Regions from separate parts of the Neorhizobium sp. T25_13 genome, predicted to be linked through region 1. Evidence: predicted binding sites of a transcription regulator. Region 1 holds the regulator's gene; each other region holds the start of a gene.
What was found. The regulator PhoB, encoded in region 1, activates phosphate uptake and scavenging genes when phosphate is short. The targets are predictions, from matches to a motif close to TGTCATNNANCTGTCAT.
Positions count from the first base shown of each region.

Region 2: C5J22_RS08945 (glycerophosphodiester phosphodiesterase) is a predicted target of PhoB. The motif match lies at 4,867-4,883, and genes of this name have one in related genera.
Region 3: C5J22_RS22370 (NAD-glutamate dehydrogenase) is a predicted target of PhoB. The motif match lies at 3,657-3,673, and genes of this name have one in related genera.

Region 1 is NZ_PVBI01000002.1:405,070-412,308, reverse strand. It holds gene C5J22_RS05530 (vitamin B12-dependent ribonucleotide reductase) at 1-1,035, shown strand, start outside; gene C5J22_RS31910 (hypothetical protein) at 1,307-1,438, shown strand; gene C5J22_RS05525 (winged helix-turn-helix domain-containing protein) at 1,692-2,378, opposite strand; gene phoB (phosphate regulon transcriptional regulator PhoB) at 2,393-3,076, opposite strand; gene phoU (phosphate signaling complex protein PhoU) at 3,098-3,811, opposite strand; gene pstB (phosphate ABC transporter ATP-binding protein PstB) at 3,855-4,616, opposite strand; gene pstA (phosphate ABC transporter permease PstA) at 4,684-6,039, opposite strand; gene pstC (phosphate ABC transporter permease subunit PstC) at 6,036-7,239, opposite strand, start outside.
Region 2 is NZ_PVBI01000003.1:374,726-381,964, forward strand. It holds gene treY (malto-oligosyltrehalose synthase) at 1-883, shown strand, start outside; gene C5J22_RS08915 (hypothetical protein) at 1,040-1,213, shown strand; gene C5J22_RS08920 (NAD(P)/FAD-dependent oxidoreductase) at 1,330-2,658, shown strand; gene C5J22_RS08925 (hypothetical protein) at 2,655-2,939, shown strand; gene C5J22_RS08930 (SDR family oxidoreductase) at 3,014-3,871, opposite strand; gene C5J22_RS08935 (hypothetical protein) at 3,994-4,242, opposite strand; gene C5J22_RS08940 (DUF983 domain-containing protein) at 4,330-4,743, opposite strand; gene C5J22_RS08945 (glycerophosphodiester phosphodiesterase) at 4,949-5,803, shown strand; gene C5J22_RS08950 (hypothetical protein) at 5,810-6,112, opposite strand; gene C5J22_RS08955 (amidase) at 6,277-7,239, shown strand, end outside.
Region 3 is NZ_PVBI01000010.1:92,269-99,507, forward strand. It holds gene C5J22_RS22370 (NAD-glutamate dehydrogenase) at 1-3,550, opposite strand, end outside; gene pdxY (pyridoxal kinase PdxY) at 3,726-4,598, shown strand; gene C5J22_RS22380 (carbonic anhydrase) at 4,669-5,343, shown strand; gene C5J22_RS22385 (lytic transglycosylase domain-containing protein) at 5,382-6,194, opposite strand; gene C5J22_RS22390 (aspartate-semialdehyde dehydrogenase) at 6,398-7,239, opposite strand, start outside.

The DNA.
Region 1 (7,239 bases):
TCGTCGCTGATTGCCGATGACGACGCGGAAGACGCGGTCGAGGAACTGCTGGCCCAGCCGGCCGCCGCCCAGGCCGTGACGATCACCGAAAAGATCGTCGAGCGGATCATCGAAAAGGTCGTCCGCAGCCAGGAAAAGCTGCCCGGCCGCCGCAAGGGTTATACCCAGAAGGCGAAGATCGGCGGACACACGATCTTCCTGCGCACCGGCGAATACGACGACGGCCGCCTCGGCGAAATCTTCCTCGACATGAACAAGGAAGGCTCGGCCCTGCGCGCCTTCATCAACAACTTCGCGATCTCCGTCTCGCTCGGCCTGCAGTATGGCGTGCCGCTCGAGGAATATGTCGACGCCTTCACGTTCACCAAGTTCGAACCGGCCGGCATCGTCACGGGCAATGATGCGATCAAGAACGCCACGTCGATCCTCGACTACGTGTTCCGCGAACTGGCGATCTCCTATCTCGGCCGCCACGACCTCGCGCATGTCGATACGTCGGACTTCTCCAACACCGCGCTTGGCCGCGGCGTCTCGGAAGGCAAGGCGGACGTGGTTTCCAAGGGCCTGACCCGCGGTTACAAGCCGACCCTCGTCTCCGGCACCGGCGGCGACCGCCCGGCCGACATCAAGGGCTCGGCGACTGCCGCCCCTGCCCGCGCCTCGGCCGGCACCAACGTCACCGCCTTTGCCGGTGCCGCCGCCCGCAAGCTGGAACCGACCGTCGCCATCTCGACCTCCGAAATCGTCTCCTTCAAGCGGGACTACGAGGAGCGCGCCAAGGAACTCGCCGAAGAGATCGTCGAGGAACTGACCGAAGAACAGGCAGCCACCACGGCCCTCTTCTCCGACAAGGCCGCCGACGAGGCTGCGACCGCCAAGACGGAAGCCAAAAAGGTCGAAAACGAACGCCGCATGCGCTCGATTGCTCAAGGGTATACGGGCAACATGTGCGGCGAGTGCCAGAATTTTACGATGGTGCGGAATGGGACTTGCGAGAAGTGCGACACTTGTGGTGCGACGAGCGGCTGCAGCTGATTAATGTGAATAGCTGAATAAAACACAGCCCGAAGGAAACTTCGGGCTGGACTACCAAGCAGAACAAAACAAGAATAAAAACAAATGATTTGCGTGCATTGGAAATGAAAAAGCCGGAGTCCTCAGACCCCGGCTTTGGATACCGCGAAAAGGCCGAAGCCCACGCGGGGCGAAGAGACTCGCATCCCTTGCCTGTAGCACGGTTAGTATATGGGATTCGAGAAATCAGAGTCGAGGTAGCTTTGGCGGCCATCAACAAGGAGATCCCTCAGTGGCCAATGAACGTACATCCAAATCTGTGGCTTCAGCGGCATCCAAACTGCTGAGCAATCCTAAAACGCCTGCTGCCGTAAAAAAGGTGGCAGCGTCTGCATTGACGCAGGCGCCAAACAAAAAGAAGTAATTCCGGTGCTTAAATACCTTTCGCGGTAACTGCCGCGAAAGGCTTCTAAATAGTCCGTGGCACGCCGCCCTATCTCCCCCCTAGCGGGGGAGAATGGAATTTCAACATCTTAGCTTCAGCTAAGTGTTAGAAATTCCAAGAGAGGGGTCCAACGCCGGTGCCAACAGCAAACCCGCCAGCCTCCATGGCAGTGAGCCACCGGCTCGCCATGAGCCGGTCAGGACAAAAGTTAGCCCGGGCCAAGCGGACGGCGTCAGAAATCGCCCAATGCGTATCCGGCGCCGCGCACGGTCCGGATCACATTGTCGGATTTGCCAAGGCTGATGACTTTTCGCAACCGGCCGATATGGACGTCGATCGCCCGCTCGTCGACGGTCGTGTCGTCGCCCCAGAGGGATGCCTTCAGCTCAGTCCGAGAATAGACCTTGCCCGGTGTCCGCATCAGGAATTCAAGGAGCTTGAACTCCTTAGGCCCGAGCTTGACCTCACGTTTCTGCCGGTGAACTCGATGGGCTTCCCGGTCGAGCGTGAGATCGCCGACCTTGAGCATGTGGTCCAGGAGGGCGGGATTGACGCGCCTCAGCAGGTTCTTCACACGGACGACGAGCTCGACCGGGGAAAATGGCTTCATGAGGCAATCGTCGGCACCCGCCGCGAGTGCTATGAGGTGAAGGCCTTCGCCACCCGACGGCACGAGGAGGATGATCGGAAGGCGCGACAGGACGGGATCGAGACGCACCTCGCGGCATACCTCGAGACCTCGCACGCCCGGAAGGTCCGAACTCATGACCAGGATATCCGGCGGAACGGCTTTCAAGCGATTTGAGATCTCGGCTCCACTTGCCAGCATCGATACGACGAAGCTGTCGGCCACGAGGGCTTTCTGCAATATCAGGCGGAACGACTCGTCGTCGTCGACCAACAGGACCCGCGCGCTCATCTCGTGGCCACCAACTATGTTTCCATGGAGTATCCGGCACCGCGAACGGTGCGGATGACATCCTGCATGTTGGAGAAGTTGAGTGCCTTGCGAAGTCTTCCCACATGGACGTCGACCGTACGCTCGTCGACGTAGATGTCGTGGCCCCAGACGCCGTCCAGAAGCTGCGAGCGGGAGAAGACCCGCCCCGGCGCCGCCATCAGGAATTCGAGCAGGCGGAATTCGGTCGGGCCAAGGCGCACCTCGCGGCTCTTGCGGTGAACGCGATGGGTTTCCCGATCGAGTTCGATATCGCCGCAGCGGAGAACGCTGGAGAGCACCTCGGGACGGGCCCGGCGCAGCATGGCCTTGACGCGGGCCATCAGTTCCGGCGTCGAGAAGGGTTTTACCACATAGTCGTCGGCGCCGGTGGCGAGGCCGCGAACACGTTCGCTCTCCTCGCCGCGGGCCGTCAGCATGATGATCGGCAGGCGCTCGGTTTCCGGGCGCATGCGCAGCCGGCGGCAGAGTTCGATGCCGGAAACGCCGGGCAGCATCCAGTCCAGGATCAAAAGGTCCGGTACCCGCTCCTGAAGCCGAATTTCGGCCTCGTCGCCCCGCAAAACGGTATCGACCTCATAACCCTCGGCTTCCAGATTGTAACGAAGAAGCACGCTCAGCGCTTCTTCGTCTTCTACGACAGCGATTTTCGGCAGCATTCTTGGTCTGCTCCGTCAGTTCTATTCGGTGATCGCGCCGAGCGTGTTCGACGAGTCGTCCTTCGGACGATCGCCTTCCGGCTGGGCGCCCGTCGTCATGTAGTAGATGGTCTCGGCGATGTTGGTGGCGTGGTCGCCGATACGCTCGATGTTCTTGGCGCAGAACAGAAGATGCGTGCAGGTGGTGATGTTGCGCGGATCCTCCATCATGTAGGTGAGGAGTTCGCGGAACAGCGAGGTGTACATCGCGTCGATTTCCTCGTCGCGGCTGCGGATCGCCTCGGCCTTTTCCGCCGAACGCGTCGCATAGACGTCGAGGACGTCCTTGAGCTGGACGAGGGCGAGATCGGAGAGATGTTCGAGGCCGCGGGCGAGCTTGCGCGGAACGCCGGTGCCCTGAACCGCGATGACGCGCTTGGCGGTGTTCTTGCCGAGGTCGCCGACGCGCTCCAGATCGGAGGCGATGCGCAGCGAACCGACGATCTCGCGAAGGTCGGCCGCAACCGGCTGGCGGCGGGCGATCGTGATGATCGCCTTGTCGCCGATCTCGCGCTCGGCGTGATCGAGGATCACGTCGTCGGAGATGACCTTCTGGGCGAGTGCGGCGTCGGAATTGACCAGCGCACGTACGGCGTCCGAGCACATCTGCTCGGCGAGACCGCCCATTTCGGAGATCCGGCGACCGAGGTATTTCAGTTCGTCGTCATAGGCCGACAATATATGGGAAGAAGACATGTTTAGCTTCCTGATGAGAGTGACGACTGCAAAGACGGGCGTATCAGCCGAAGCGACCCATGATGTAGTCCTGCGTGCGCTGGTCGTCCGGATTGGTGAACATCTTGTCCGTATCATTCTCCTCCACCAGATAACCCAGGTGGAACATGGCCGTGCGTTGCGAGACGCGGGCAGCCTGCTGCATCGAGTGCGTCACGATCACGATGGTGAAATTTGTACGGAGTTCGTGGATGAGTTCCTCCACCTTGGCGGTGGCGATCGGGTCGAGAGCCGAACAGGGCTCGTCCATCAGGATGACTTCGGGGCTGACCGCCACGGCGCGTGCTATGCACAGGCGCTGCTGCTGGCCGCCGGACAGGCCGGTACCGGGGCTGTCGAGGCGATCCTTTACCTCGTTCCACAGGCCGGCCTTCTGCAGCGATGACGTGACGATTTCGTCCAGATCCGCCTTGGAGCGCGCCAGGCCGTGGATGCGCGGGCCGTAGGCGACATTTTCATAGATCGATTTGGGGAACGGGTTCGGTTTCTGGAACACCATGCCGACCTTGGCGCGCAACTGCACCGGGTCCACCTGGGGATCATAGATGTTTTCACCGTCGATCGAGATATGCCCTTCCACGCGGCAGATCGAAATCGTGTCGTTCATGCGGTTGAGGCAGCGCAGGAAGGTCGACTTGCCGCAGCCGGACGGACCGATGAAAGCCGTGACCGTACGCTGCCGTATTTCGATATTCACATCGATAATGGCGTGCTTGTCGCCATAATAAACCTGAACGTCCCGGGCGGAAATCTTGGTGTCATTCATAATTGCGGCCTTCGTCGGCGTCGTTGATATGTTGCTCGTGGACATGTTGTTCATCACTACGCTCCTTTTACCAGCGACGCTCGAAGCGGCGGCGAAGAATGATTGCAATTAGGTTCATCAAGATCAGAAAGACCAGCAGGACGATGATCGCACCGGATGCGCGCTCGACGAAGGCCGGGTCGCCGCGCTGGGTCCAGTTGTAGACCTGGACAGGCAGGGCGGAGGCCGGGTCGAACAGCCCGTCCGGAGGACCGGCCGGATATTCCCTCACGAAGGCTACCATCCCGATGAGCAGCAGCGGCGCGGTTTCGCCGAGCGCACGGGCAAGGCCGATGATTGTGCCCGTGAGGATGCCAGGCATGGCGAGCGGCAGAACGTGGTGGAAGATTGACTGCATCTTCGACGCGCCGACACCCAGCGCGGCATCGCGAATGGACGGCGGTACAGCCTTGAATGCGGCGCGGGTGGCTATGATGATCGTCGGCAGCGTCATCAGGGTCAGGACCAGGCCGCCGACAATGGATGCTGACTGGGGAAGGCCGAAGAAATTGATCAGCATCGCTAGGCCCAGGATACCGAACACGATCGACGGCACCGCGGCCAGGTTCGCGATATTGACCTCGATGAGATCGGTAAAGCGGTTCTGGGGCGCGAATTCCTCGAGATAGATCGATGCGGCGACGCCAAGCGGCAGCGACAGCACGACCACGATCAGCATCATGTAGACGGAACCAATGATGGCAACACCCAATCCCGCCGCTTCCGGCCGCGTATCGGACGCGTCCGGCGCAGTGAAGAAGGACCAGTTGATACGCGTTGTCAGGATGCCGGCTTCCTTCAGCTTGTCCGCCAGCCTCAGCTGCTCGGGCGAAGTGTTGCGGTCCAGCGCGGCGCTTTCCATGGTGACGCGCCCCTTGTAGTAGCCGTCGATGCGGCCGCCCGCCAGCAGGTCGAATCTGTGCGTGCCGCCGATCACTGAAGGATCGGCAAGAACGAACCTGCGCAGGTCGGCAGGCGCCTCCTTGGAGATCAGTTCCGCCGCGGCCTTGGCATTCATTCCGTTGGCGGAGATGCCCTTGGCTGCCATTGCATCGTTCAGCGCCTTCTCGATCAGCGGCGCATAGCCGAAGGTCGAGATCTTTGCGATGTTTTCCGGCTTTCGGTCGCCGGCCTTATCCAGGCTGGCGGGGTCCAGATGGATATCGAGCGAGATATAGGTCTGGCGGAAGGCGGAAATTCCGTTCGACAGGATCGACACGAGCAGGCCGACAAGGGCCAGGATGCCGATGCCTACGGCGATTTTGCCCATCAGGCGGAACCGCGCCTCGGAGGCATTGCGGCGGCGGGTCCGCTCGTCGAGGGCAAGGAGCGACTTTCCCTGCGGCGGAGCGCCGGCATTGGTGAACACGGAGACGTCGGTCATTCGTACTGCTCCCGGTATTTGCGCACGATGTAAAGGGCCAGCACATTGAGCCCGAGCGTTATCACGAAGAGGGTCAGGCCCAAAGCGAACGCCACCAGCGTCTCGGGGCTTGAAAACTCCGTATCGCCGGTCAGCTGGCTGACGATCTTCACGGTCACGGTCGTCATGGCTTCGAATGGGTTGAGATCGAGTTTTGCAGCTGCGCCCGCGCCCAGCACCACGATCATGGTTTCACCGATCGCACGGCTGGCCGCCAGCAGCACGGCGCCGACGATGCCTGGCAGTGCGGCGGGCAGGACAACCTGCTTGATGGTTTCCGAATGCGTGGCGCCAAGACCGTAGGAGCCGTCGCGCAAGGCCTGCGGAACGGCGTTGATGATGTCATCCGACAGGGAACTGACGAAGGGGATGATCATGATGCCCATGACCAGGCCTGCCGTCAGCACCGAGGAGGAAGACGTTCCAAGCCCGAGGGGTTCTGCAAACCAATCGCGCAGGAACGGCCCGACGGTGACCAGGGCGAACAGGCCGTAGACGATCGTCGGGATGCCCGCGAGCACTTCGATGGCCGGCTTGACGGTGCTGCGTGTTTTCGGACCTGCATATTCGGACAGGAAGACGGCGATCATCAGGCCAATCGGAACGGCAACGATCAGCGATATGATCGATACGTAGAAGGTACCCCACAGCAGGGGCAGTATCCCGAGATCCGAACCACCGCGGAACTGCGGGTTCCAGACCGAGGAGAAGAAGAAATCCTGCCAGGGATAAAGACTGAAGAAGCTGATTGTCTCGAAGACCAGCGAGCCGACGATGCCGACGGTAGTCAGGATAGCGACGAGCGACGAGCCCATCAAAACCCATTTGAGGAAACCCTCGCTCAGATTGCGGGCCCGTTGTTCGGGGCGAATGCGCCGGTAGGCCAGAGGTCCCATGACCAGGGCCAAAGCAAGCACCGCGATCGTCATGGCCATGTTGCTGGTGCTGGCGCTTTGCCGGTAAGCCCTCGCGGCTTCGAACACTTCGACCGGCACCTCGCCGCCAAGGGCGACGCCCACCTCAGCAAGACGTGTGCGGATGTTGTTGAAATCGATACGGCCGTCGTCGAGTTCGTTCTCGCCGACCCCGCCTCTTTCGATGACGGCGTCCAATCCCTCCGCGATCCTGCGCACATCGGACATTACGAGACTGTGCGCCCCG
Region 2 (7,239 bases), on a different contig from region 1:
AGCAGTCCGCGCGCTGGACGACGGACCCGCTCCGGAACCTGCGGTCGAATGGATGCTCTACCAGGCGCTCGCCGGCGCCTGGCCGAACGATCTCCACACCGAAGACGCGGCAGGCCTCAAGGCGCTGGAGACGCGTTTCCTCGGCTATGTCGAAAAGGCACTGCGCGAGGCGAAGCTGCGCACCAACTGGGGCGATCCAAATGAGACCTACGAGAAGGCCGTCCTGGAGTACGCCCGCACGCTTCTGTCGCCCAACAACCAGGCCTTTCTGGCAGACTTCACCGATACCTTGCGCCCCTTCATCCGAGCAGGCCTGGTGAACAGCGTCACCCAGACGATCATCAAGCTGACGGCGCCGGGCGTACCCGACATCTACCAGGGCAGCGAAGGCCTCGACCTCAGCCTCGTCGATCCGGACAACCGCCGCGAGCCGGATTTCGACACGCTGCAGCAACGGTTGACGGAGAAGGAAAAGCTTGCCTCCACCGAGGAGGACGAATGGCAGAGCGGTCGGCTAAAACAGCATGTCATTGCCACCCTGCTGCGCGTTCGCCAGGAGGCGCCGACCTTGTTCCGGCGGGGGGAATATCTGCCGCTCGGAGCGTCGGGCAAGCGCGCCGACAACGTCATAGCCTTCGCCCGCGCCGACATGGACGACGCCTTCATCGTCATCGCCCCGCGGCTGGTGTTCAGTGCGCTGCATGCGGGCCTCGCCCCGTCCCGGTCCGAACGCTGGGCGGAAACGGAGATAACCCTGCCCGAAAGGCTGGGGCACCGCCGATATCGCGATGTCTGCACCGGCAAGGTCGTCGATCCCAAGGATCGCATCGCCGTCAACTGGGCGTTCGGCGACCACCCCTTCGTGCTCCTGCTGGCGGAATAGTGCAGCTACGTCAAAGAGCCTCACAAGGAAAAGGCGCCGATCCTAAAACGGACGGCGCCTTTTCGATATCCTTCAGTCTTGCTTCTCACCGATCAGCCTATGCCGATGAAGGACAGGACGGCGAGAACGATAACGACGGCTCCAACGAGCCATACGATGCTGTTCATGACTGTCTCCTTTTCAGTTCGCTACAGGTGGAAGCAAGGCTTCCGTTTGATTCCATTCAATAAATCAAGCAAACCCAACGAGATTCAGAACGGCGATGACGATGACGACCGCGCCGACCAACCAAACGATGCTGTTCATGACTTTCTCCTTTTGATGTCGTGAAATTGAACGGCGACAGGCGTAAAAGGTTCCGGTGAAACATGGCTGGAACAAACGCGCCTGGCGTGGGTTGAACGAGCGTCAAGCGGGGCCTTGCCCCGCCAAAAGGGTGGGGCAATATGGCCGACGAAATTTTGAAGAACGACATGACGGGCGGAGAAACAAAACCACCACGCGTCGTCATCGTCGGCGCCGGTTTCGGCGGGCTTGCGACGGCCGGAGCGCTCGGCAACAGCCCCATCGACGTGACGGTCATCGATCGGCGCAACCACAATCTTTTCCAGCCGCTGCTCTATCAGGTCGCGACCGCCGCACTGTCTCCCGCCGACATATCGGAACCGATCCGCCGCACGCTCGGGCGCTTCAAGAACATCAACGTCATGCTGGCGGAAGTTACCGGCGTCGATGCGGCTGCCAAGACCGTGATGCTCGATAACGGCACCTCGGTCCCTTACGACCGTCTCGTCATCGCCACCGGCTCGGACTACAACTATTTCGGCCATGACGACTGGCGCGCCTGGGCCCCGGGCTTGAAGACCATCCACGAAGCAAGGCTGATCCGCCAACGCCTGCTGCTCGCCTTCGAGAAGGCAGAGCTGTCCCATGACCCGGAAGAAAAAAAGGCGCTGCTCACCAGCGTCATCATCGGCGGCGGTCCGACCGGCGTCGAAATGGCCGGCGCGATCGCCGAGCTCGGCCACTTCATGATCACCCGCGATTTCCGCAAGCTCGAGCCGGATCACATGCGGGTCATCCTCATCGAAGCCGGCCCGAAGATCCTCGCCACCTTTCCCGACAACCTCACCCAATACGCCCTGAAGGCCCTGGAAAAGGCCGGCGTCGAGGTGATGACCAATCTGGCCGTCGAATCCGTCACCAAGGACGAGGTCATCGCCGGCTCGCAGCGTTTCCGCACCAGCTGCGTCATCTGGGGTGCGGGTGTCAAAGCCTCGCCAGCAGCCAGATGGCTCGGCATCGAAGGCAAGGCGGGAGGGCGCATTCCGGTCGAACCGGACCTCTCGATCACCGGCTTTCCGGATATCTTTGCGATCGGCGACACGGCACTGGGGCTTGCGGAGGACGGCAAGCCGCTGCCGGCACTCGCCCAGGTCGCCAAGCAGCAGGGACAATATCTCGGCAAGGCGCTGCGGGCGAGACTGATGGACGGCAAGGCGCCCCAGCCTTTCCGGTTCCACAATCGTGGCAATACCGCCGTCATCGGCCGCGATGCCGCGATCTTCGATTTTGGCAAATGGACGCTCAAAGGTCGGGTCGCCTGGTTCCTCTGGGCGCTCGTCCATGTCTACCTGCTCGTCAATTTTGAAAAACGCCTGCTGGTTAGCGTACAATGGATCTGGCGTTACCTGACCCAGCAGCGCGGAGCGCGGCTGATCGATGAAAACGCCGCAACCTCGGTTCCGTCTTCCACGCAAAGGACAGAGACATGAACACCGCCAATCCGCAGCTCGAAGGCCTCTATCTCGCCGTTGCCGCAATCAACCGGCTTCTGGTCGAGAAGGGTGTCGTCTCCCATGCCGACATTCAGAGCGCCCTGCAGGCGGCCGAACGCACCGTGCTTGACGAGGACAAGCCGCTCGCCGTGTCGACGTCCCATCAGAAGGCGATCGCCTTTCCGATCCGGCTCCTGCTCCTGGCAAACGAGGCGAGCGAGCAAGGCACCAAATTCTGTTTCGAGGATCTGGCCCGGGAAGTCGGCCGCCGCACCTGAGAAAGCGTACCCGCCAAACATGAACGGCGGCGTGGAGCCCACGCCGCCGCTGTTTTCGTGGGAGGAGAGCTTAACTACAGGATGGGCTTGCCGCCGGTGACGGCGATCGTGGTGCCGGAAACGTAGCTGGAGAGCGGATCGGCGAGCATCACATAGGCCGTCGCAAGCTCGGCCGGCTGGCCGGGACGTTTCATCGGCACCTGCTTGCCGAATTCCTTCACCCGGTCTTCCGGCATGGTGGAGGGGATGAGCGGCGTCCAGATCGGCCCGGGCGCGACCGCATTGGCGCGTATCCCCTTTTCGGCCAGCAGCTGTGCGAGACCTGCCGTGAAATTCTGGATCGCGCCCTTGGTGGTCGCATAGGCAAGCAGCGTCGGGTTCGGAGTGTCGGAATTGATCGAGGCCGTGTTGATGATGGCGCTACCCGGCTTCATGTGGGGAACTGCCGCCTTGGTGAGATAGAACATCGCATGGATGTTGACCTGGAAGGTCAGTTCCCATTCTTCGTCGCTGATGTCGCCGATGTCGGAAAACGTCGCCTGATGAGCGGCGTTGTTGACGAGGATATCGATCCCGCCGAACTCCTGGACCGCCTTGTCGATGATTGCCCGGCAATGCGCCGCGGTCTTGATATCGCCCGGCACCAGCACCGCTTTGCGGCCGGCCTCCTCGACCAAACGTTTGGTATCCTCGGCATCCTCGTCTTCGTCCAGATAGGAAATCAAGAGATCGGCGCCCTCGCGCGCATAGGCGATCGCCACCGCCCGGCCGATGCCGCTGTCGCCGCCGGTGATCACCGCCTTCTTGCCGGCCAGCCGGCCGGAACCGCGGTAGGAAAGCTCGCCGTGATCGGGCACCGGATCCATGCGCCCGGTAAAGCCCGGCATCGGCTGCTGCTGTTCGGGAAACGGCGGAGTGGGATACTGGGCCATCAAGATCTTCCTTGTTGTCGAGGTCGCGAACTGATCGCCCCAACTGGCCTCGTCTGGAGATGTTCCCAATCAAATTGAACAATCAAAAAAGGAGAAAACGCGACGCGACCCCACCTTCCGGCTCACGCCCCAGGGGTGATTGCTCCGTCGCCGCGCCGCAGGCGCTTCAGCTGATTGACGATCCGGAGCGAGCTTGCGGCCCGTGCCGCAGAGGAATCCGAGCTCTTCGACAGTATCCGCAACATGTCCTCCGCCTCGTCCGCAGAGATGGTGCCCCGGGCGGCCAGACCGTCGATCAGCATGAGCATCGCCCCCTCGACCGCGAGCGACCGTCGGCGCGTTTCCATTTCGATTTCATCGGCATCGGACATTGCAGGCTCCTTGAACTGTCACCTGCCGAATGGTTTGGGGAGAAGATTGTTCCTCATCATCCTGCCCCGTCTTATCCTATCGCCAAGTCAGCCGCCGTTCTGTGAGTCATTTGGCGGTGACGGGCTTTTGTCGACCTTGCCGGGGCCTGCCTTGTAAAAATACTGGCTCGCGACCAGCCAGCCCTTCAACGGCCGCATCGGCGCAAGGCAGGTGAGGAGCAGGAAAGGCAGCGAGATCAGCAGATGCACCCAGAATGGCGGCTGGAAACTGGTCTCGATCCAGACCGCAAGCGCAATGCTCGGAATGCAGCCGAAGCACATGACGAAAAAGGCGGGACCGTCTCCCGGATCGGCGAAGGAATAATCGAGGCCGCAAACCTCGCAGGCCGGCCGCATCGACAGGAACCCGTTGAACAGATGTCCCTGGCCGCAACGCGGGCAACGGCCGCGCGGGCCGGTGCTATAGGGAGGAAGCGGCGCCCAATTCGCGTCATGGGACATGGAAATCTGCCTTTCGTGACAGGAGACAAAATGTGCTTTCCAGATATTTATCCGGCAGACCTCTATAACAAGCCGTTCCCTGCCGGGCGCAATCTCGGCTTTTGAGGTTCGGCACGAAACTTCTGTCATCGATCTATGGCAGGCAGCTTCAAAACAATAGTCTGGCATCGATCGAATCGCTGCCCTTCACCTTAGACGGTATTTCATGGCTTCAGAATTTTCAGGCCTCGGCATCGCCCATCAGGGCCGTTTCACCCGGCTGAAGTGGCATCGCCTGCGCCGCAGCTTCAAGGACCCGCTGTTTTCCGCCGGCGTCATGGCAGAGGGTTTTCGCCTCGGAGCATCGAGCGAACTCGATCTGCGCGTTCGCGCCGATGGCGGTTTTGTCGTGCTGCACGACGACGAACTCGAAGGTGAAACCACCGGCCACGGCCTCATCCGTGAGGCTTTGCCCGAAACCATCCGCGGCCTGACGCTTTTGCAGGGTGGCCATCCGCCGATCCTCAGCGAGGATCTCGCGACGATGCTTCAAACAGCGCATCCGGACGCCCTGCTGCAGTTCGACATGAAGGATGGGTTTGAGGCGATCGGCGCACGCGGCATGGATCATCTCGCGGATCATTTCGGCAATGCCGGCTCCTCGATCATCGTCAGCGGCGCCGATCTCGATCTTGTCGTCGCCATCAAGCAGAGACTGCCGGGCCTCAAGCGCGGCATCGACCCGACCGGCAAGCTCATCGAGATCCATCGCCATCAGGGCCTCAAGGCCGTCGAGACGGATCTTCGCGCCGATATCGCCGGCCCGACCGAGCCGGACACCATCTATCTCGCCTGGCAGCTGGTGTTGCAGGCGGCCAAGGACGGGCTCGACTTGATCGGCCTCTGCCACGATGCCGACCGGCTGGTGGATGCCTGGACCTTCAATCTCAAGAACCCGGACGCCGGGTTCGACGAGGCCGAAGCCCGCAGCTTCTCCGCCCTGATGGAGCTGAAGCCGGATCAGATCACCACCGACGAACCGGTCGCGACCGAGCGTGCCTGGGCGGCCATCTCCGCTTGACGTTCATCAATCGTCGAACCCGAACGGATCGCGAAACACCCGCCGGTTGACCAGCTTGAGACTGCGGTCCGGCTGGATGATGTAATTTTCCTCGACCCGCTGGCCGAGTTCGTTGCGGAACTCGTGCGGCACGACGCTGCCGATCGGCGCCTTGGTGAGCTTGGTGCGCGGCTGGCCGCCATAGGTGATGCTGCCGGGGATCGGCCGGATGCCCGGACCGATGTCGAGTGCGCCGGTGGTTCCGCCGCCGTCCGTGCTGCAGCCGGCAAGCGCGATCACGAGACCGACGGTGGCGATAATGTTTCTCATGGGCTGATCCTTCCCGATGTCCCGCTGACGCGGTGGACTCACTGAACTTCGCGAATATGCGGGAAGTTCCATGCCATGAACCGAACCGATAAATCCTCTACCCATTGCCAAAATATCCGATACATCTGTCGCCCGCCAGTAACGGAATGAGGAGAATGACTGCCGTGACGAAATCCTTTGGAGCGATGTCGATCGCCGAGCTTTCCGCGCTCATCCAGATGGGCAGGGTTGATCCGATCGAGGTCACGGAATCGGTCCTCTCAGGTATCAAGGCCTACCCCGACAAGGCCGTGTTCATCTCGCTTCTCGAGGACCGCGCTATGGCGGAAGCGCTGGCATCCTCGAAGCGCATGAAGGAAGGCCGTTCCCTCGGCCTGCTCGATGGCATCCCGATCGCCTGGAAGGACCTCTTCGACATCGAGGGGCTGGCGACCACCGCCGGCTCGAAAGTCCTGAAGAAGGCCGCTCCCGCTGCGAAGGACGCAGCGATCGTCGACCTGCTGAAACAGGCCGGCATGGTCGCGATCGGCCGCACCAACATGAGCGAATTCGCCTTTTCCGGCATCGGCATCAATCCGAATTACGGCACGCCGCACAATCCGCATGGCAAGGATGCGCCGCGCATTCCCGGCGGCTCGTCCTCCGGTTCCGGCGTCGCGGTCGCGGCCGGCCTCGTGCCCGTCGCGATGGGCACAGATACCGGCGGCTCGATCCGCATTCCGGCCGGTTTCAACGGCATCGTCGGTTACAAGGCGACCCGCGGCCGTTATGCGATGAACGGCGTCTATCCGCTGGCGACCAGCCTCGATTCGCTCGGCCCGCTCTGCCGGACGGTACAGGATGCGGTCTGGGTGGATGCGGCTATGCGCGGGCTCGCAGCATCGCAGACGGCCCGCCAACCGGCGCGACTCCTCGATATCGTCATCCCCACCAATATCGTCCTTGACGGCGCCGAGCCGGGCGTGGTGGCCGCCTTCGAAGCGGCGATCGAGCGGCTGGCAAAGGCCGGAGCCAGGATCACCCGCCTCGCCTTCCCGACCTTCGAAGAACTCCCGAAGCTGATGGCGAAATACGGGCCGATGGTGACCGCCGAAGCCTTCGCCCTGCATCGGGAAAAGCTGTCGGGG
Region 3 (7,239 bases), on a different contig from region 1:
TCGAGGCGAGAAGCTGGTTCCGCTTGTCGCGGGCAAGCCGCCCATCCTGCATGGCCGAATTGAGGGCGATCTTGATATTGACCTCGACGTCGGAGCAGTTGACGCCGGCGGAATTGTCGATCGCGTCGGAATTGCAGCGCCCGCCGTTCAGCGAGTAGGCGATGCGGCCCTTCTGGGTCATGCCGAGATTGGCGCCTTCGCCGATGACGCTGGCGCGCACTTCCGCCGCGGTGATGCGGATCGGATCATTGGCGCGGTCGCCGACTTCCGTATCGGTTTCGGAGGTTGCTTTGATATAGGTGCCGATGCCGCCGAACCAGAGGAGGTCGACCGGGCTCTTCAGGATCGCGGTCATGATCTCGAAGGGCGTCGCCGTCGTCTTGTCGATACCGATTGCGGCAGCGGCCTGCCTGGTGAGCTTTACAGACTTCTCCGAGCGGGAAATGACCATCGCCCCTTCGGAAAGGGTCGATTTGTCGTAATCCTGCCAGCTCGAACGGGGCAGGGCGAACATGCGTTCGCGCTCGGCGAAGGACTTTTCGAGATCCGGATCCGGATCGATGACGATATCGCGATGGTCGAAGGCGGCGATGAGGCGGATCTTGCGCGACAGCAGCATGCCGTTGCCGAAGACGTCGCCGGACATGTCGCCGACCCCAGCGACCGTGAACGGCGTCGTCTGGATGTCGATATCTTTCTCGCGGAAATGCCGTTTCACGGCTTCCCAGGCGCCGCGCGCGGTGATGCCCATCTTCTTGTGGTCGTAACCGACCGAACCGCCGGAGGCGAAGGCATCGTCCAGCCAGAAGCCGGCTTCCTGCGCCAGGCCGTTGGCGGTATCGGAGAAGGTCGCCGTGCCCTTGTCGGCGGCAACCACGAAATAGGGGTCGTCGCCATCGAGGCGGATCGTATCGGGCGGCCCGACGATGTCGGCGCCGACGATATTGTCGGTGATCGACAGGAGGGTGCGGATGAAGGTCTTGTAGGCCTCCTTGCCGGCATTGAAGAATGCGTCGCGCGCGCCTGCCGGCGGCAGCATTTTCGGGAAGAAGCCGCCCTTGGCGCCAACCGGCACGATCACGGCGTTCTTGACCTGCTGCGCCTTCACGAGGCCGAGGATTTCCGTCCGATAGTCCTCGCCGCGGTCCGACCAGCGCAGGCCGCCGCGCGCAACCTTGCCGAAGCGCAGATGCACGCCTTCGACCTCGGTGCCGTAGACGAAGATTTCCCGGAAGGGACGGGGCTCCGGCAGGCCGTCGAGCAGCTTCGGATCGAGCTTGAAGGCGAACATCCGGTGCGGGGCGCCATTGGCATCGCGCTGGAAGTAGTTGGTCCGGAGCGTGGCATCGACCGCATTGACGAAACGTCGAAGGGTGCGGTCCTCATCGAGATTGGGCACGTTGCCGAGCGCTTCCTCGATTTCGGCGTGATGGTCGGTGAGTTTCTTGACGCGGGCCTTCTCAGTGATCTTCGGGTCGAAGCCGTCGCGGAAGAGGCGGAAGATGGCGGCGGATATGGCCGGGTATTTCACCAGGGTGTCGGCGATATAGGCCTGCGAGTAAACGATGCCGGTCTGGCGCAGATAACGGGAATATGCGCGCAGCACCGTGACTTCGCGGGCGGACAGGCCGGCCAGCAGAACCAGCCGGTTGAAGGTGTCATTGTCGATCAGGCCTTCGAAGGCGGAGAGAAAGGCCTCTTCCAGAGCCAGGCCTTCGCGGGACAAGTCGACCTCGCGCCCGTCGCCGAGCTGCAGTTCCATGTCGTGGAGGACGATCAGCTTGCGGTCGTTTTCCGGACCGACCTCGATCTCGAACGTCTGCTCGCTGACGGCGTGGAAGCCGAGGTTTTCGAGAAGCGGCACGCGGCGGGAGAGCGACAGGTGCCGGTCCTTGTGGAAGATCTTCAGGGACACGGTGTTGGCGGCGTCGCCGGGGCGGCGATAGAAGGCGATGCGGATCGTTTCGCCGGCGGCGCAGGCGGCGATGTCCGGCAGGTCGGCGAAGGTTTCCTCGGGCGAGAAGGCTTCCTGGAAGGCCTGGGTAACGGAGAGCCGCGGCCCCTTCTCCGCAAGCGCTGCGAAGCGGTCCTCCCAGGGGGTGGCGATGAGCCGGATCGCTTCCTCGAGCTTGCCCTGCGCGATCCGCGGCGTCTTGCCACCGCGTCGGCCGATGATCATGTGGACGCGGGCGACGCCGCCCTCCGGGAAAGCCGGATAATAGGCGGAGACGTGGCCGTCATAGACCTTGGTCAGGTAGTCGCCGACCTTCTCGCGGACCAGGGAATTGTAGTCCTCGCGAGGCACATAGACGATCACCGAGACGAAACGGTCGAAATGGTCGATGCGCGGCAGGACCCGGACGCGCGGACGCTCGCTCAGTTCCATGATCTGCTCGCAGAAGCGGGCCAGCAGATCGACATCGATCTGGAAGAGGTCGTCACGCGGATAGGATTCGAGCGTGTTTTCCAGCATGCGGCCGGAATGGCTGTCGGGATCGAAGCCGAACTGCTCCTCCACCCGGCCGGTCTTGGCGCGCAGGAGAGGGATGTCGCGCACGGAGTGGGTATAGGCGGTTGCCGTGAAAAGGCCGACGACGCGCAGCTCGCCGACCACTTCGCCCTTTTCGTCGAAGCGCTTGACGCCGACATAATCCATATAGGCGCGGCGGTGCACTACGGATTTCACATTGGCCTTGGTGACGATCAGGAAATCGGGGCCGTCGAGGAACTCGAGGATTTCCGGCGTGGTCGTCACCGCGTCCTTGCCCTGGCGCAGCACCAGCACATCCGGATCGGAGAGGATGCCGAGACCGCGGCCCTTGCCGCGTTCGACCTTGGCGTTGGCGCCCTTGCCGGAATAGACGTATTCGCGCATGCCGAGGAAGGTGAAGTTGTCGTCGCGCAGCCAGTCCAGGAAGGCGAGCGCCTCGTCGCGATCGGCCTTGCGGCGGCTTGTCGAATTGCTGAGCTGCTTGGCGGCCCCGTCGAGGACTTCCAGCATGGAGCCCCAGTCGGTGATCGACAGATGAACCTGGTCGAGGATGTAACGAATGCGCTCGGTGAGCGAAGCGGCCTGTTCTTCGTTGAGCGGCGAAAGATGGATTTGGATGAGGCTCACATGATGAGCCGGGTTGCTGGGCTGTTCGTTGGAACGGAGCGCTGGTTCCTTGCCCGGCTCAACGACCAGGATCGGATGAACTGCCATGGTGAGGTCGCGGTGGGTGGCGGTCACCTCGCCCATGACCGAGTCGAACAAAAAGGGCATGTTGCGGTCGACGACGGTCAGCACCGAGACCGGAATTCCGTCCGGCTCTACACCGGCGATTGGTTCCACCGTGATGTCGGCCCGGATCCGCGTCCAGGCCATCAGCCGCTCGGCTGCATGATTGGCGGAAAGCGCCAGCATTTCCGGCGTATAGCTTTCGATGTCGTCAGTGCTGGCCCGCGCGAACAGGATGAGCGGGTCGAGATGCGGCCCCTTGCTCGCAGCGACGATCTTGCGCGCGCTTTCGATCTGTTTTTCCCGTTTCGGATTCTGCCTGACGGCCATGTCCCTCTCCCCTTTTTCCGTCCCCGGACGGAATAAATTAGATGTGTGTCATCGTGCAGCAACGTGGCTGATCCATGTCCGTCGGCACTACACGTTTCATTGTTCCGTGAAGGCTTGTTGACATGCGGCGACGAAGAAACGATCAACAGGGCCATCGTAGCCGGAAAGCAATCTCATGCAGGATACCAGCAGTGCCGTCCTCGTCATCTCCAGCCATGTCGTGCGCGGCTCGGTCGGCAATCGCGCCGCCGTCTTCGCGCTCGAGACGCTGGGATTTCCCGTCTGGGCAATGCCGACCGTCGTCCTCCCCTGGCATCCCGGTCATGGGCCTTCTACACGGCTGACCTTTCCCGAATCAGATTTCGACAAGGCTATAGACGATCTTATTCGCGCGCCATGGCTCGGAGAAGTGAAGGCGGTGCTGACCGGTTATTTCGGTAATGCCGCCCAGCCGCGTTCGGTGGCGCGGCTGATAAGGGCGCTGAAGGAGAAAAACCCGGGCCTTCTCTATGTCTGCGATCCTGTTATGGGCGATCTCGGCGGGCTCTATATTCCGCAGCCGACGGCGGAAGCGATCCGCGACGAACTCATTCCGCTTGCGACGATCGCCACCCCGAACCGCTACGAACTCGCCTGGCTTTCCGGGGCACCGCTCGAGACCAACAACGATATCATGGATGCCGCAATCGCACTCGGGCCGCCGCGCATCCTGGTGACCTCGGCCGTGCCGATGATGGCGGGTGGTACCGGCAATCTCTACCTGACGGGCAAACATGCGCTGCTTGCCGAACACCGGCTGATCGACAATCCGCCGAACGGGCTCGGCGACCTCCTGGGAGCGCTGTTCCTCGGGCGAATCCTGGCCGGAATGGAGGAGGAAAAGGCGCTGCAGCTGGCAACCGCGAGTGTTTTCGAAGTCCTTGCGCGCACGGCCAAACGCGGTGGCGACGAACTGACGCTGGAGACGGACGCGTCGAGCCTTTCCACTCCCATGGCGATGGTTCAGATGCGCCGGCTCGTGCATCCCTTGCAGCGGATCAAGCGGTAATAGGCCTCGGGAGTTCGCAGATGCACAATGGCCGTTGATCTTCGCTCGACGGCGCTATAATCGTTGCTCCATGACGGATTTTCCTGACAGACTTCTGGCGGGCTACCGCAATTTCATGAGCGGTCGCTATAGTGACGAACGCGAGCGTTACCGGGTGCTGGCGGATAGCGGGCAGAAGCCCCACACGCTGCTGATTGCCTGTTGTGACTCCCGGTCTGCGCCGGAGACCATTTTCGATTGCGGGCCGGGCGAACTTTTTGTCGTGCGCAACGTTGCCAACATGGTGCCGCCCTACGAGCCCGACAGCCAGTTTCACGCCACCTCGGCAGCGCTCGAATATGCCGTTCAGGTGCTGGAGATCGACAATATCGTGGTGATGGGCCATGGCCGTTGCGGCGGCATCCGGGCAGCTCTCGACCCTGCCATCGAGCCGTTGTCGCCGGGCGACTTCATCGGCAAGTGGATGGGACTGGTGAGGCCCGCCGCCGAGCAGATCCAGAACAACGAGTTCATGACGCAGGCCGAACGCCAGACGGCGCTGGAGCGGGTCTCGATCCGCAATTCGATCGCCAATCTGCAGACGTTCCCCTTTGTTCGCAAACTCGACGAAGAAGGGAAACTCGGCATTCACGGTGCCTGGTTCGACATTTCGACCGGGGAGCTCTGGATCATGGACAGCAAGGGCGATTTCGTCCGCCCGGACCTCACCGAACCGCCGGAGCAGGCCGAACAGGCGTCGGCCTGAATTTTTTCAGGTGAAGCGAAGCTTGATGGCCGGCGGGCTTATTGGCCGTCGATCTGCGCGCCCATATAGGCGATCGCCTTCTGGTAGACGCTCGCGGCGTTCCAGCCCTGGATAGCGCCGAAGTTCGGCTCGCCCGGCTGGTAACCGGCACCTGGCCTCCAGCCGTGGCCCTTCAGGAAGTTGGCGGTCGAGGCGAGCGCGTCGGCACGCGAACGGACCATGTCGATATGGCCGTCGCCGTCGCCATCGGCGCCGTAGCGGACGACGTTCAGCGGCAGGAACTGGGTCTGGCCGATCTCTCCATGGGCAGCACCGCGGGCGGTGACGCTCAGATCGCCTCGGCCGACGAGCTGAAGGGCCGCATAAAGCTGCTCGGTGAAATAGGCGGAGCGGCGGCAATCGTAAGCGAGCGTCGCGACGGCGGAAAGCGTGTGCTGATCACCCATGAAGCTGCCGAAACCGGTTTCCATGCCCCAGATGGCGATGATCGGGCCGGCCGGCACGCCGTAGCGGCGTTCGATCTGCGCAAACAGCGAAGCGTTGCCGGATTTCATGCCCTTGCCGCGGGAGATGATGGCGGCCCCGCCGCGTTTCTTCATGAAGTCTTCGAAGGAGAGCTTGAAGCTTTTCTGGCCGCGATCGGCGCTGATGGTCGCGCGGTTGTAGGAGACGCTCGAAAAAGCCTTTTCGACGACGGAAGGGTTGACGCCGCTCGAAGGTGCAACCCGCTTGAATTCTTCGACCCAGCGGGCGAAGCCGGATGAATCGTTGCCGCATTGGAGCGCGGCAACAGCCGGACTAGCGGTCATGAAACCGGTTGCGATCAATCCTGCCAGCAAAATCTTCTTCATGCGGTCAAACCCGTCCCGAGAGCCGGATCGCTTAAGTCAAAAGCGTCCGGATAATGTGTTTTGTTTCGGCCTTATGGCGGCGGTTGCGGACAATCGCAACTCACCCGTTCATGAATAGTTTGTGATGTAGGTGATTCGAAAGAAAAACCCCGCCATTTCTGACGGGGTTTCTATCGGAACATGCTTAATAAATTTATTATTTATCAGGCAGCAGCCTTGCGCGGCTTGATCAGGCCGCGATTGACGAGCAATTCGGCGATCTGGATGGCGTTGAGCGCGGCACCCTTGCGCAGGTTGTCGGAAACGACCCAGATATTGAGGCCGTTTTCCACCGTCGCATCCTCACGGATACGGGAAATGTAGGTGGCATCCTCGCCGGCGCATTCGTAAGGCGTCATGTAGCCGCCGTTTTCATGCTTGTCGATGACGAGGCACCCCGGAGCTTCGCGGAGGATATCCCGGGCCTGATCCGCGCTGATCTCGTTTTCGAACTCGATATTGACCGATTCCGAATGGCCGATGAAGACCGGAACGCGCACGGCGGTGCAGGTCACCTTGATCTTCGGGTCGAGCATCTTCTTGGTTTCGGCGAGAACCTTCCACTCTTCCTTCGTATAGCCGTCTTCCATGAAGCTATCGATATGCGGGATGACGTTGAAGGCGATCCGCTTGGTGAACTTCTTGGATTCGACCGGATCGGCGACGAAGACGGCGCGGGTCTGGGTGAAGAGCTCGTCCATGCCTTCCTTGCCGGCGCCGGAGACCGACTGGTAGGTCGAGACGACGACGCGCTTGATCTTGGCGAAGTCGTGCAGCGGCTTCAGGGCGACTACGAGCTGAGCGGTCGAGCAATTCGGATTGGCGATGATGTTGCGCTTGGTAAAGCCGGAGATCGCATCGGGGTTCACTTCCGGAACGATCAGCGGAACGTCCTGATCGTAACGCCAGGCGGACGAGTTGTCGATGACGACGCAGCCCTGGGCGCCGATCTTCGGCGACCACTTCTTGGAAACCTCGCCTCCTGCCGACATCAGGCAGATATCGG